One region of the Thermomonas aquatica genome, then DNA from elsewhere that is predicted to be linked to it. Evidence: predicted binding sites of a transcription regulator. Region 1 holds the regulator's gene; the other holds the start of a gene.

Region 1 (7,683 bases):
GCAACGAGCTTGCTCAAAACGGGCTTGCGCATCGGCAGGAGAGGGCAGTGAACGGTGGCGCCGATGATACACTGAAGCCCTCGCGGCACAGTGCCTGCGGCCGCCCAGCCGGCTCGCGTTCATGTGCTGTTGCATGCATGGAGCGCCAATGGAATCGCAGGACCTGCGCAAGGCCGGACTGAAGGTGACCCATCCGCGGATGCGGATCCTGGAACTGCTGGAGCAGACCCGGCCGCGGCACATGACCGCGGAAGACATCTACAGGCAGCTGCTCGGCGACGGCGAGGAAATCGGCCTGGCCACGATCTACCGGGTGCTGACCCAGTTCGAATCCGCCGGGCTGGTGCTCAAGCACAACTTCGAGGGCGGCCATGCGGTCTACGAACTCGACCGCGGCGAGCACCACGACCACATGGTCGACGTCGACAGCGGCAAGGTGATCGAGTTCCACAGCGACGAGATCGAGGCCCTGCAGCAGAAGATCGCCGCCCAGCACGGCTACGTGATCGAGGACCACGCGCTGGTGCTGTACGTGCGCAAGAAGCGCTAGAGCCCGAGCAGCCGCTTCGCCGCGGCCTGCGCTTCCCTGGTCACCTGCGCGCCGCCCAGCATCCGGGCGATTTCGCCGATGCGGCCGGCCGCATCCAGCACTTCCACCGACGACTGGGTGATGCCGTCCCGCGCGGCCTTGCTGACCCGGTACTGCGCATGCCCCGCCGCGGCGACCTGCGGCTGGTGGGTCACGCACAGCACCTGGCGTGTATCGCCGAGCGCGCGCAGCTTGGCGCCGACCGCCGCGGCGACCGCGCCGCCGATGCCGGAATCGACCTCGTCGAACACCATCGTCGGCACCGCATCCAGGCCCAGCGTGGCCACTTCGATCGCCAGCGAGAGGCGTGAAAGCTCGCCGCCGGAAGCCACCTTGCGCAACGGCCGCGGCAACTGGCCGGCATTCGCCGAGACCAGGAAATCCGCGCGTTCGGCGCCATTGGCATCCGGCGCGTGCGGGTCGGCGGTCGCTTCCAGCGCCACCTCGATCCGGCCGCCCTCCATGCCGAGTTCGGCGATCAGGGTTTCGACCGCCTGCGCCAGCGCATCGCCGGCCCTGCGGCGCGATGCGCCGAGCCGCGTGGCCGCGGCGTCCCAGTCGGACAGGGCCGAGGCGATGTCGCGGTCGAGGCGTTGCAGGCGCTGATCCGCATCGGCCAGCGATTCCAGTTCCAGCGCCAGCGCATCGCGGTGCGCGGCCAGCCTGTCCGGCGCGACCCGGTGCTTGCGCGCCAGGTCCTGCACGCGCACCAGCCGCTGCTCGATCTCCTGCAGCGCCTCGGGGTCCAGGTCCAGGTCGCCGCGGATGCGTTCGAGCAGGCCGAGCGCCTCGTCCAGCTGGATCGCGGCCGAATCCAGCATCGCGTCCACTTCGTCCAGGCGCGGTTCGTTGCCGGCTTCGCGCTGCAGGCCGGCACGCAACCGCTGCAGTTGCGGCGCCAGCGCCTCGTCGCCGCCGAGGCGCTGCAGCGCCTGCTCGCAGGCGGCGATCAGCGAGGCCGCGTGCGCATGCCGGCGATGGCTGGCATCGAGTTCCGCAAGCGCCCCGGGCTCCAGCGTCTCCGCCTGCAGTTCGTCCAGCTGGTGCGCCAGCCAGGCCTTGCGCTCGGTCACGTCGCCGCGGGCGAGCAGGGCATCGCGTTCGTCGCGCAATCCGCGCCAGCGGAGCGCGGATTCGCGCGTGGCCGCAAGCAGCGCCGGGTGTTGCGCATAGGCGTCCAGCAATTGCGTCTGGGTGGCGCGCGACAGCAGCGCCTGTTGTTCGTGCTGGCCGTGGATTTCCACCAGCAGCGCGGCAAGCTCGGCCAGTTGACCGATGCTCGCCGCACGCCCGTTGATCCAGGCGCGCGAGCCGCCGTCCGCGCGCAGGGTGCGGCGCAGCTGGCAGTCATCGCCATCGTCGAGTTCGGCTTCGCGCAGCCAGTCGCGCGCCGCCGGGCAATCGGCCAGCGAAAAGCCGGCTTCCAGTTCCGCGCGCTCGGCGCCGTGGCGCACCGCGCCGGCATCCGCGCGCGCGCCGCAAAGGAAGCCCAGCGCATCCACCAGCAGCGACTTGCCGGCGCCGGTCTCGCCGGAAATCACGGTCAGGCCCGCGCCGAATTCCAGCTCGGCATGGGCAACCACGGCGAAATCGCGGATGGACAGGCGGCTCAGCATCGGCGCGCATTGTGCCTGTTCGATGGGCGGATTCGATAGCGCTTGCACGCGGGCGGAACGGCGCTTACAACATCGGCATGGCACGCCCCACGGCCTCCGGCATCGCCGACGATCCGCGCGCGCGGCAATTGCTGCGCACGCTGGTGTCGCGGCATATCCGCGACGGCGAGCCGGTGGGCTCGCAGACCCTGGCCCGGCATGCCGGGCTGGACGTCAGCCCGGCCACGATCCGCAACATCCTGTCCTCGATGGAGGATGCCGGCCTGCTGGCCGCGCCGCACAGTTCCGCCGGGCGGATTCCCACGGCGCAGGGTTACCGGCTGTTCGTGGACGCGCTGCTGCAGGTCAAACCCTTGCCGGAAGGCGATCTGAGCCGGCTGCGCAGCGAGCTGCCGGCCGGCGCGGGCACCCAGGCCCTGCTCGGTAGCACCAGCGAGCTGCTGTCGGCGATGACCCATTTCGTCGGCATGGTCAGCGTGCCCGGGCGCGAGAGCTTCGCCTTCCGCCAGATCGAGTTCGTGGCGCTGGATCCGCAGCGGGTGCTGGCGATCCTGGTGTTCGCCGATGGCGAGGTGCAGAACCGGATGGTGCAGGTGCGCCGCGCGTTCGACCCGGCCGAGCTGGAACAGGCCGCGAACTACCTCAACACCCATTTCGCCGGGCAGCCGCTGGCGCAGATCCGCGCCGCCCTGCTGCGCGACCTGCGCAATGCGCGCAGCGAGATGGACCGGCTGCTGGCCAGTTCGATCGAACTGGCCGAACAGGCGTTCGCGCCGAGCCGGGACGACATGCTGGTGGCCGGCCAGACCCGGCTGATGGGCCTGCAGGACATCAACGACCTGGAACGCCTGCGCGCCCTGTTCGAGGCCTTCGCCGAAAAGCGCGAACTGCTGCAATTGCTGGAACGCACCGCCAAGGCGCCGGGCATGCGGGTGTTCATCGGCGAGGAAACCGGGCTGGCGCCGCTGGAAGGGATGTCGCTGGTGACCGCGCCCTACGGCAGCGGCGGGCGCATGCTGGGGGTGCTGGGGGTGATCGGCCCCAGCCGGATGGCCTACGAGCGGGTGATCCCGGTGGTCGAGGCCACCGCGGCCGTGCTCGGCGCGGCGCTCGCCCCCGACGCTTGAATCCGTCGGGCCGCGGCCCCATAGCCTCGGTGGACGCGGCACCGGGCCGCGAATGACGACTCCCAAGACATGAGCAACGACCCGATGCAGGATGCACTCGACACCGCCGGCGATGCGCCGCAGATCGACGAACTCGAGGCGCTGCGCGCCGAACTCGAGCAACTCAAGGCGCAATCGCTGATCGAGCGCGCCGACCTCGAGAACCAGCGCAAGCGGCTGGCCCGCGAAATCGAGCAGGCCCGCAAGTTCGCCAACGAGCGCCTGCTCGGCGACCTGCTGCCGCTGTTCGACAGCATGGAAGCCGGCCTAGCCAACGCCGCGGCGGACGATCCGTTGCGCGCCGGCCTCGAACTCACCCTGCGCCAGCTGCATATCGTCGCCGGCAAGAACGGCCTGACCGAAGTCGCCCCGGCCGCCGGCGATGCCTTCAACCCGGAGCACCACCAGGCGATGGGCATGGTCGATGCCGAAGGCGTGGCCCCGGGCGCAGTCGCGCAGACCTTCCAGAAGGGCTACGTGCTCAACGAACGCCTGCTGCGGCCGGCGCTGGTGATGGTCGCCAGGCACGACTGAACGGCATCGACACGCGGCCCTTGAAGCCGCGCGCCAAAGCCCCACATCACGGTCATCGGCGCACGGCGCCCCCGACATTCAAAGATTCCAGAGGGAACACACATGGCTAAGATCATCGGCATCGACCTCGGCACCACCAACTCCTGCGTCGCCATCATGGAAGGCGGCAAGGCCAAGGTCATCGAAAACAGCGAGGGCGACCGCACCACCCCGTCCATCGTCGCCTGGACCAAGGACGGCGAAGTGCTGGTCGGCGCGTCCGCCAAGCGCCAGGCCGTCACCAACCCGAAGAACACCTTCTACGCGGTGAAGCGCCTGATCGGCCGAAAGTTCACCGACGCCGAAGTGCAGAAGGACCTGGGCCTGGTGCCGTACGCGATCACCCAGCACGACAACGGCGATGCCTGGGTCGCGCTGACCGACGGCAAGAAGCTGGCGCCGCAGGAAGTCTCGGCCAAGGTGCTGGAGAAGATGAAGAAGACCGCCGAGGCCTACCTAGGCGAGCCGGTCACCGAGGCGGTGATCACCGTGCCGGCCTACTTCAACGACAGCCAGCGCCAGGCGACCAAGGACGCCGGCCGCATCGCCGGCCTTGAGGTCAAGCGCATCATCAACGAGCCGACCGCGGCCGCGCTGGCCTATGGCCTGGACAAGGGCGACGCCAAGGACCGCAAGATCGCGGTGTACGACCTCGGCGGCGGCACCTTCGACGTGTCGATCATCGAGATCGCCAACATCGACGGCGAGAAGCAGTTCGAGGTGCTGGCCACCAACGGCGACACCTTCCTCGGCGGCGAGGACTTCGACAAGCGCGTCATCGACTACCTCGTCGACGAGTTCAACAAGGAGCAGGGCATCGACCTGCGCAAGGATCCGCTCGCCCTGCAGCGCCTGAAGGACGCGGCCGAGCGCGCCAAGATCGAGCTGTCCTCCAGCCAGCAGACCGAGGTTAACCTGCCGTACGTGACCGCCGATGCCAGCGGCCCGAAGCACCTCAACATCAAGCTGACCCGCGCCAAGCTGGAAGCCCTGGTCGACGACCTGGTCAAGAAGACCATCGAGCCCTGCCGCATCGCGCTGAACGACGCCGGCCTGCGCGCCAGCGACATCAGCGAGGTGATCCTGGTCGGCGGCCAGACCCGCATGCCGAAGGTGCAACAGGCGGTCACCGAGTTCTTCGGCAAGGAACCGAAGAAGGACGTGAACCCGGACGAGGCCGTGGCCGTGGGCGCCGCGATCCAGGGCGGCGTGCTGCAGGGCGACGTCAAGGACGTGCTGCTGCTCGACGTGACCCCGCTGTCGCTGGGCATCGAGACCATGGGCGGCGTGTTCACCAAGATCATCGAGAAGAACACCACCATCCCGACCAAGGCCAGCCAGACCTTCAGCACCGCCGAGGACAACCAGACCGCGGTCACCGTGCACGTGCTGCAAGGCGAGCGCGAGCAGGCCCGCTACAACAAGTCGCTGGCCAAGTTCGACCTGACCGGGATCGAGGCGGCGCCGCGCGGCATGCCGCAGGTGGAGGTGAGCTTCGACATCGACGCCAACGGCATCCTGCACGTCAACGCCAAGGACAAGAAGACCGGCAAGGAACAGAAGGTCGAGATCAAGGCCGGTTCCGGCCTGTCGGACGACGAGATCCAGCGCATGGTGCAGGACGCCGAGGCCAACCGCGAGGAAGACAAGCGCTTCCACGAGCTGGTCACCGCGCGCAACCATGCCGACGGCCTGATCCACGCCACCCGCAGCGCGATCAAGGACAACGGCGACAAGGTGCCGGGCGACGTGATCGGCCGCGCCGAAGGCGCCATCGCCGAGCTGGAATCCGCGATCAAGGGCGACGACAAGGGCCAGATCGAGGCCAAGGCCAAGGCGCTGGAAGAGGCCGGGCAGGCCTTGTTCGCGGCGGTGGCCGCGGCCGGCCAGCAGGCTGGCGGCGATGCCGGCGCAGGCCCGGCGGCGGGCGGCAACGACGACGTGGTCGATGCCGAGTTCACCGAGGTCAAGGACGACAACAACAAGGCCTGATCGCGGCAGCGAGGCAGGAAACGCGACGGGCAGGCCAGTGGTCTGCCCGTCGCCGTGAGGGAAGTTGAGTACGAATGAGCAAGCGCGACTACTACGAAGTGCTGGGCGTGGCCCGCAATGCCGGCGACGAGGAGCTGAAGAAGGCCTACCGGCGCGCGGCGATGAAGCACCACCCGGACCGCAACCCCGGCGACAAGGCCGCCGAGGCCGCGTTCAAGGAGTGCAAGGAAGCCTATGAAGTGCTGAGCGACGGCGGCAAGCGCCGCCTGTACGACCAGCACGGGCATGCCGCGTTCGAGCACGGCATGGGCGGCGGCAACGCCGGCCCAGGCTTCCACGACGTCGGCGACATCTTCGGCGACATCTTCGGCAACATCTTCGGTGGCGGCGGCGGGCGCCAGGCCCCGCGTCGCGGCGCCGACGTCGGCTACGTGATGGAACTGGACCTCGAGGAGGCCGTTGCCGGCATCGAGAAGCGCATCGAGATCCCGACCCTGGCCGAATGCGCGCCGTGCAAGGGCTCGGGCTCGGCCGACGGCAAGGTCGACACCTGCGCCACCTGCCACGGCCGCGGCCAGGTGCGCATGCAGCGCGGGCCGTTCGCGATGCAGGCGGCCTGTCCGCACTGCGGCGGCAGCGGCAAGACCATCGCCAACCCGTGCCAGCAATGCGACGGCGCCGGCCGGGTGGAGGAAGACAAGACCCTGTCGGTGAAGATCCCGGCCGGCGTCGACAATGGCGACCGCATCCGCCTGGCGGGCGAGGGCGAGGCCGGTCCGGCCGGCACCCCGGCGGGCGATCTCTATGTGGAAGTCCGCGTGCGCCCGCATGCGATCTTCCAGCGCGACGGCGACGACCTGCATTGCGAAGTGCCGATCCGGATCTCGCAGGCGGCGCTCGGCGATACCGTGCGCGTGCCCACCCTGGGCGGCGAAGTCGAGCTGCGCATCCCCGCCGAGACCCAGAGCGGCAAGGTGTTCCGCCTGCGCGACCGCGGGGTGAAGTCGGTGCGCAGCCGCGCCCCGGGCGACCTGTACTGCAAGGTCGCGGTGGAAACCCCGGTCAACCTGACCGCAGAACAGCGCACCCTGCTGGAACAGTTCGAAGCCAGCTTCAGCGGCGAGGACGCGCGCCGGCATTCGCCGAAGTCGGCCACCTTCCTCGATGGGGTCAAGGGCTTCTGGGACCGGATGGTGTCGTGAGCGCGGCCAGGGCGGAATGACTGCATACGATTGCAGTCATCCGCGCCCGCGTCGAAACATGACGCTGGTCAACGACTTGTGACGAAATGTGACGTAACGTGTAAGGTGCGGTCAGTCGTCTCCAGGCACCTCGATGTCCCTTGATCCCCCCGCCAATCCGTTCGGCCAAGGCCGGCAAGACCCGGCCCTGCTGCTCGACGCGCTGCAGAAGGTCGCGCTCGAAAAGCTGAAGCCCGCGCTCGATGCCGCGCTGGGGCGGGTGGACGACTATCTTTTCCAGCGCAGCGAATCCGGCCACGACGATTTCGGCCTGAACGCGTTGCGCGACCTGCGCCGCGCCCGCAGCCAGATCGGCCAGCGCTTCGAGCAGGGCTTGATCGCCGGCTTCCGCGCACTGATCGACCCGCGCGCGGGCATGGGCGGCGCCGACAGCGGCTTGCTGGCCCTGGTCAGCGAGGACGCCCTCGAGGAACAGCTGGCCAACGAACAGTTGGCCGCCAGCCTGACCCGGATGCACGCCCCGGAGTTGGAAGTGCTGGGCAAGC
Region 2 (7,683 bases), 1.4 Mb from region 1:
AATCCTCGCTTGCGTTGCGAGCCCACCCGTTGCAGGTGGGGCTGGGAAGGGAATCAGATGGGGTGCGGCGCGCCTGCAAGGCGGTGGATCGGCGCCGGGTCGGGCGGAAAACTAGCACTGGCGCGGCATGGCGCGCAACAGGCGGAGGAGGCGGGCGTTCAGCCCGGCGCCCGGGTGAGCCGCCGGGCGCGATGGGTTCAGCCTTGCAGGTCGGCTGGAATCAGAGCGACTTGTCGATCATCTGCGCCAGCTGGCCCTTGCCGACCGCGCCGATCTGGGTGGCCTGGACCTGGCCGCCCTTGAACAGCAGCAGCATCGGGATGCTGCGCACGTGGTACTTGAGCGCGGTCTGCTGGTTCTGGTCGACGTCGACCTTGACGATCTTGGCGCGGCCGGCATAGGTGCCGGCCAGCTCGTCCAGCGCCGGCGCGATCATCTTGCACGGGCCGCACCACGGCGCCCAGAAATCCACCAGCACCGGCTGGTCGGAGGCCAGTACCTGGTCGGCGAAGTCGGCGTCGGTGGCGTGCAGAACGGTATCGGTCATGGCGGTTCCAGGGCGGGGGCGCAGGGCGACTGCGCCCGGGGTGGTAAACTGTGGGGATGCACCGTGTCTTTCAAGGTGCCGTGCCGGGAATCAACAGCCCCGGAATCTCCCGGACAGTCTGCGTGGCTGCCCCCCATTCATACAAGTGCGACCGTGCAACGCGATGTTCCGAAGGACACGCCAGCCGCGCCGCCAGAGGCCGCCGCCGTGTCCGACAAACCCCTGACCGACATCACCTTTTCCTCCTTCGACCTGCATCCGGCCTTGCTTGCCGGGCTTGAGGCCGCCGGCTTCACCCGCTGCACGCCGATCCAGGCGCTGACCCTGCCGCTGGCGCTGAACGGCCGCGACGTGGCCGGCCAGGCGCAGACCGGCACCGGCAAGACCCTGGCCTTCCTGGTCGCGGTGATCGACCGCCTGCTCAAGCGCCCGGCGCTGGCCGACCGCAAGCCCGAAGACCCGCGCGCGCTGATCCTCGCCCCCACCCGCGAACTGGCGATCCAGATCCACAAGGACGCGGTGAAATTCGCCTCCGACCTCGGCCTGAAGTTCGCGCTGGTGTACGGCGGCGTGGACTACGACAAGCAGCGCGAGCAGCTGCAGAAGGGCGCCGACATCATCATCGCCACCCCCGGCCGGCTGATCGACTACGTCAAGCAGCACAAGGTGGTCAGCCTGCACGCCTGCGAGATGTGCGTGCTGGACGAGGCCGACCGCATGTTCGACCTCGGCTTCATCAAGGACATCCGCTTCCTGCTGCGGCGCATGCCGGTGCGCACCGAGCGCCAGACCCTGCTGTTCTCCGCCACCCTCAGCCACCGCGTGCTGGAGCTGGCCTACGAGCACATGAACGAGCCCGAGAAGCTCGTCGTCGAAACCGAATCGATCACCGCCGCGCGGGTCCGCCAGAAGCTGTACTACCCGGCCGACGAGGAGAAGATCCCGCTGCTGATCGGCCTGCTGTCGCGCAGCGAGGGCGCGCGCACCATGGTCTTCGTCAACACCAAGGCCTTCGTCGAGCGCGTCGCGCGCGCGCTGGAGCGCGCCGGCTACCGGGTCGGCGTGCTCAGCGGCGACGTGCCGCAGAAGAAGCGCGAATCGCTGCTGAAGAAGTTCCAGGCCGGCCAGCTGGAGCTGCTGGTCGCCACCGACGTGGCCGCGCGCGGCCTGCACATCGACGGCGTCTCGCACGTCTACAACTACGACCTGCCGTTCGATGCCGAGGATTACGTGCACCGCATCGGCCGCACCGCCCGCCTCGGCGCCGAGGGCGACGCGATCAGCTTCGCCTGCGAGCGCTACGCGATGTCGCTGCCGGACATCGAGGCCTACATCGAGCAGAAGATCCCGTCCGAGCCGGTGACCCAGGAGCTGCTGACCGCGCTGCCGCGCAAGCCGCGCGAGGGCGTGGAGTTGCAGGCCGAGGAAGGCGAGAGCATCGGCGAGATCTTCAGGGAAGTGCGCGAGGCGCGCGCCGCCGAGGATGCCAAGCGCGGCGGTGGCCGCAGCGGCGGTCGCCCGGGCGGCCGCGGCGAGCGCAGTGGCCCGCGTCCCGATTCCGGCGAGCGCCGCGAGCGCGGCCCGCGTCCGCCGCGCAAGCCGCGCGTGGAGGGCGATGCCGTCGCCGCCGCGCCTGCCGTTGCCGCGGCGCCGGCCACGCCGAAGCCGGCAGCGGCCGAGGGCGAGCGCCCGGCGCGCAAGCGCCGCCGCCGTCGCGGCGGCCAGCGCCTGGAGAACGGCGAGGCGATCGCGCAGCCGCAGCAGGCCGCGGCAACCCCTTCGTCCGCGACCGCGCCAGCCGCGCAGCCTTCGTTGCTGAGCCGCATCGGCCGCGGCCTGAAATCGCTGGTGACCCGTTCGCCCAGCAAGCAGCACTGAGCGCATCGCGCTTCGACCCGCCCGCGCTGGTCGTCGCCAGCGCCACGGGCGATACTGCGGACTTCCCCCGCACGACGCCCGCGCATGACGGTCCTGCGTTTCGACAACGTCAGCAAGCAATACCCGGGAGGCCATGCCGCCCTGGCTGACGTCAGCTTCTCGGTCGCGGCCGGCGAGATGCTGTTCATCACCGGCCATTCCGGCGCCGGCAAGAGCACCCTGCTCAAGCTGATCCAGCTGGCCGAACGCCCCAGCCGCGGCGCGGTGCTGTTTTCCGAGCGCAACCTGCTGAAGGTGCGCGGCGGCCGCATCGCCCACCATCGGCGCAATGTCGGCGTGGTCTACCAGAACCACCAGTTGCTGATGGACCGCAGCGTGGCCGAGAACGTGGCCTTGCCGCTGGTGCTGCGCGGGATGAGGCGCGGCGAGATCGGCAAGCGCGTGCGTTCGATCCTGGACCGCCTCGGCCTGGCGCCGCGCGAGCGCGCCCTGCCTTCGCAATTGTCGGCGGGCGAGCAGCAGCGGGTCGGCATCGCCCGCGCGGTGATCGCCGAGCCGGCGATGCTGGTGGCCGACGAGCCGACCGGCAACCTCGACCCGACCCTGTCGGCGGAGATCATGGCCTTGTTCGCCTCGTTGCCGGAGCGCGGCACCAGCGTGCTGGTCGCCAGCCATGACCTGGGCCTGGTCAAGCGCATGCGCAAGCGGGTGCTGGTACTGGACCACGGGCAATTGGTGGACGACATCTCGCCGGAGGACCTGGCGGATGAATGATCGCGCCACCCATTCCAGCCGCTTCGGCGCCTGGCTGGACCACCACGGCTACAGCATCGTCGCCAGCCTGGGCCGGCTGCTGCGCAAGCCGTGGGCGACCCTGCTCACCATCGGCGTGATGGCGGTGGCGCTGGCATTGCCGCTGGGGCTGTGGGTGGTGCTCGGCAACATGGCGCGGCTCGGCGGCGAAGTGCGCGAGTCGCGCGAGATCGCGGTGTTCCTGAAGCAGGATGTCGGGGCGGCACCGGCACGGGCGCTCGCCGACGCGCTGCGCGCGCGCGGCGACGTGGCGCACGTGGAACTGGTGACCCCGGCGCAGGCGCTGGAGCAGCTGCGCGCGCGGCCGGACCTGGCCGAGGCGATCGATGCCCTCGGCGCCGATGCGGCGCAGGCCGCATTGCCCAGCGTGTTGCGGGTCACCCCGCGCGGCGATGAGCTGCTGCTGGCGGATTCGTTGAAGACCCTGCCCGAGGCCGAACGCGTGCAGCACGACGCGGTCTGGCGCAAACGCCTCGACGCCTGGCTGCGCTTCGGCGGCCGCGCGGTGCTGGTGCTGGCCGCATTGCTCGGCCTGGGTGCGTTGCTGGTGGTGGGCAATACCGTGCGCCTGGACATCCAGTCGCGGCGCGAGGAGATCGGCGTGTTGCAACTGCTGGGTGCCAGCGACGGCTTCGTGCGTCGTCCCTTCCTCTATCTCGGCGCCTGGTACGGCCTGGCCGCGGGCGCGCTGGCGCTGGCGGTGCTGACCGCGGCATGGCTGGCCCTGCGCCAGCCGCTGGCCGATCTTTCCGCCGAATACGGCAGCAGTTTCGCCCTGCGCGGGCTGGATCCGCTGCCGGCGGCCTGCGTGCTGGTCGGCGCGGGGCTGCTGGGCTGGCTGGGCGCCGGCCTGGTGACCGGCCACTACCTGCGGCAGACCCGCCCGACGGAGACCTGAGGATGGCGGCCGGACAGGACCTGCGCCATGTGGTGAGCGATGCGCCGCGGGTGATGGTGGTCGATGGCAGCAAGCTGGTGCGCAAGCTGATCGGCGACACCCTGCTGCGCGAATTGCCGAACGCCGAAGTGATCGGCTGCGCCGGCCTGGACGAGGCCCGCGCGGTGCTCGCCGAGGGCGGCGTGGACCTGGTGACCACCGCGCTGGTCCTGCCCGATGGCGACGGACTGGCATTGGCCAGGGTCGTGCGCGAAGCCGCGGGCCAGGCCTACGTGCCGGTGATCGTGGTCTCCGGCAATGCCCAGGAAGCGCTGGAGACCCGCGCCTTCACCGAGGACGTCACCGACTATTTCGACAAGAGCCTGGGCCATGGCGCGCTGGCGGCGTTCATCCGCGGCTACGTGCAGCCGGTGGCGATCGAAGGCGCGCGCGTGCTCTACGTCGAGGACAGCAAGGTGGTCGCGGCGGCGACCAAGCGCATGCTGGCGCGCCAGGCGATGCAGGTGCTGCACGTGGTGAGCGTGGAAGAGGCGCTGGACCACCTGCACAAGTTCCGCGGGCGCAGCGACGGCGACGTCGGCGCCGACCTCGTGCTCAGCGACGTCTACCTCAAGGGCGTGCTCAGCGGCCGCGACCTGCTCAACCAGCTGCGCGGCGCCTTCGGCTACGGCAAGCGCCGGCTGCCGATGGTGATGATGACCGGCGACGACAACCGCGAGAACCAGGCCGCGCTGCTGCGCGAAGGCGCCAACGACCTGGTGCTGAAGCCGATCGAGGAACGCCTGCTGGTGACCAAGGTGCTGTTCCAGCTGCGGCTGGCCAAGTTGCCGGAGCCGGGAAGCGCAAGGGCTTGAGCGACCACCCGGTCCGCCTCGAACCCAGCTGGAAAGCGCGCGTCGGCGACTGGTTCGCGCGCGCGGAGATGCAGCAGCTGTCCGCCTTCCTGCGCCAGCGCAAGGCCGCCGGCGCCACCGTCTATCCGGCCGGCGCCGACATCTTCGCCGCCTTCGACGCCACCCCGTTCGATGCGGTGAAAGTGGTGATCCTCGGCCAGGATCCCTACCACGGGCCGGGCCAGGCGCACGGCCTGTGTTTTTCGGTGTTGCCCGGGGTCGAGGTCCCGCCCTCGCTGCAGAACATCTACAAGGAGCTGGCCAGCGATACCGGCTTCGTCCGCCCCGACCACGGTTGCCTGCTGCCGTGGGCACGGCAGGGCGTGCTGCTGCTCAACAGCGTGCTGACGGTGGAAGCCGGCCAGCCCGGCTCGCACCAGGGCAAGGGCTGGGAAGGCTTCACCGACCACGTGGTCGACGTACTCAACCGCGAGCGCGAGAACCTGGTGTTCCTGCTCTGGGGCAGCTACGCCCAGGCCAAGGGCAAGGTGATCGACCCGCGCCGGCACCGGGTGTTGAAGGCGCCGCACCCCTCGCCGCTGTCCGCCCACCGCGGCTTCCTGGGCTGCAAGCATTTCTCCGCCGCCAACCAGTTCCTGGCCCGCAGCGGGCAGGCGCCGATCGACTGGGCGCTGCCGCCGGCCCGGGCCTTGTCCCCGGCCTGATCGTCCCCATCACGGACGTGTGGCCGAGGGGGATTGGTGCGGCCCATCGTTCCATGAACGGAACGCTAGTGAACTTTTGGCAGGGTTAGCAGTCAGATATGGCGACTGCTAAAATCACCCACATGAACGAGGTCTCGATGTCCCAAGCATTGGTCGCCAACAACCTGCCGATCCCGAGCACGCTCGGTTCGATGGAGGCGTACATCGGTGCCGTGCACCAGATCCCGGTGCTGTCCGTCGAGGACGAGCAGCGCCTCGCGCGTCGCCTGCGCGAAGACAACGACATCGCCGCCGCGCAGGAACTGATCCTGTCGCACCTGCGCTTCGTCATCCACGTCGCCCGCGGCTACAGCGGCTACGGCCTGCAGCTGGGCGACCTGGTGCAGGAAGGCAACATCGGCCTGATGAAGGCGGTGAAGCGCTTCGACCCCAGCGTCGGCGTGCGCCTGGTCAGCTTCGCGGTGCACTGGATCCGTGCCGAGATGCACGAGTACATCATCAAGAACTGGCGCATCGTGAAAGTCGCCACCACCAAGGCGCAGCGCAAGCTGTTCTTCAACCTGCGCAAGAGCAAGACCCGCCTGGGCTGGCTCAACGCGGCCGAAGTCAGCGCGGTGGCCAAGGACCTCAACGTCAGCGAACGCGAAGTGCTGGAGATGGAATCGCGCCTGTCCGGCCGCGACATCGGTTTCGACGCGCCCGACGATGCCGACGACGACCACGCCCCGCCGGCGCCGGCCCATTACCTCGTCGCCCACGACGTGGACCCGGCCGACGCCTACGAATCCGCCGACAGCGAGGACAACCAGCTGGAGCTGCTGCGCGAAGGCATGGCCAAGCTCGACGAACGCTCGCGCGACATCATCAAGCGCCGCTGGCTGGACGCCGACAGCAAGGTCACCCTGCAGGAACTGGCCGACGAGTACGGCGTCTCCGCCGAACGCATCCGCCAGGTCGAGGCCAACGCGCTGAAGAAGATGAAGGCGCTGTTCGCGGCGTAAGCCACGGCATCGATGCAAGACACGGCACGGCCCGGAGCGATCCGGGCCGTTCGCGTTTGGCGATCAGGAATCGCTGTCGGTGCCGCGCGCCACCGGCAGCCGCCAGCCGCGGCGGATCGCGCCGAAGCGCAGGCCGAAGCACAGCAGCGCGCCGACCGCCATCGCCGGCGCCTGCGGCCAGCCGAGCGCATGCGCGATCGCGACGATGCCGCCGCCGGCCAGCGCCGCCACCGCGTACAACTCGGTCTGCTGCAAGACCACCGGCGTGCGCGCCACCAGCAGGTCGCGGGCGATGCCGCCGCCGATGCCGGTGATGATCCCGAGCAGGGTCGCGGCGAACGGCGACAGCCCGAACGCCAGCGCCTTGCCGGTGCCGAGCACGGCGTACAGCGCGAGTCCGGCGGCATCGAACATCAACACGGGGTTGCGCATGCGCTCGATCGAGCCGTGCCGGAAGAACGTCACCACGCCGGCGAACATGGCCGTGGCGAGATAACGCCAGTCGGCGAGCGACGCGGGCGGGATCGCGCCGATCAGCACGTCGCGCACGATGCCGCCGGTGACCGCGGTGGCGCAGGCCAGCACCAGCACGCCGAACAGGTCCAGCCGCTGGCGCACCGCCAGCACGCCGCCGCTCAACGCGAACACGAAGATGCCGACCAGGTCGAACAGTTGCAGGGCGAAGGACACGGCAGGGAGGCCGGCCGGATCCGGTCAAGCGATCCGCTGCGCGACCAGCGCTTCCAGCGTGCGCTGGTCGGCGGCGAACTTGCGGATGCCTTCGCCGAGCTTCTCCGTCGCCATCGCGTCCTCGTTGTGCTGCCAGCGGAACGCGGCTTCATCCAGTGGCGCGGGCGGCGCGCGGCGTTCGCCGGCATCGACCAGCGCGCGTTCGACCGCGGCATCGGACTGTTCCAGCGCGGCCAGCAGGTCCGGCGAGATGGTGAGCCGGTCGCAGCCGGCCAGCGCCAGCACTTCGCCGGTGTTG

What was found. Region 1 encodes HrcA, which represses chaperone genes, less so after heat shock. Its sites were predicted from a motif close to TTNGCACTCNNNNNNNNNGAGTGCNAA; they were not measured.
Region 2: a site for HrcA is predicted at 5,780-5,806, ahead of rpoH (RNA polymerase sigma factor RpoH). Genes of this name have one in related genera too.

Annotation. Positions count from the first base shown of each region.
Region 1 covers NZ_CP040871.1:214,212-221,894, reverse strand. Annotated here, with positions in the region: gene FHQ07_RS01050 (outer membrane protein assembly factor BamE) at 1-32, opposite strand, end outside; gene fur (ferric iron uptake transcriptional regulator) at 149-550, shown strand; gene recN (DNA repair protein RecN) at 547-2,205, opposite strand; gene hrcA (heat-inducible transcriptional repressor HrcA) at 2,283-3,332, shown strand; gene grpE (nucleotide exchange factor GrpE) at 3,402-3,905, shown strand; gene dnaK (molecular chaperone DnaK) at 4,008-5,936, shown strand; gene dnaJ (molecular chaperone DnaJ) at 6,011-7,138, shown strand; gene FHQ07_RS01015 (DUF1631 family protein) at 7,272-7,683, shown strand, end outside.
Region 2 covers NZ_CP040871.1:1,657,373-1,665,055, reverse strand. Annotated here, with positions in the region: gene trxA (thioredoxin) at 221-547, opposite strand; gene rhlB (ATP-dependent RNA helicase RhlB) at 755-2,425, shown strand; gene ftsE (cell division ATP-binding protein FtsE) at 2,510-3,199, shown strand; gene ftsX (permease-like cell division protein FtsX) at 3,192-4,136, shown strand; gene FHQ07_RS07965 (response regulator) at 4,139-4,990, shown strand; gene ung (uracil-DNA glycosylase) at 4,987-5,694, shown strand; gene rpoH (RNA polymerase sigma factor RpoH) at 5,817-6,695, shown strand; gene FHQ07_RS07950 (trimeric intracellular cation channel family protein) at 6,759-7,385, opposite strand; gene tal (transaldolase) at 7,410-7,683, opposite strand, start outside.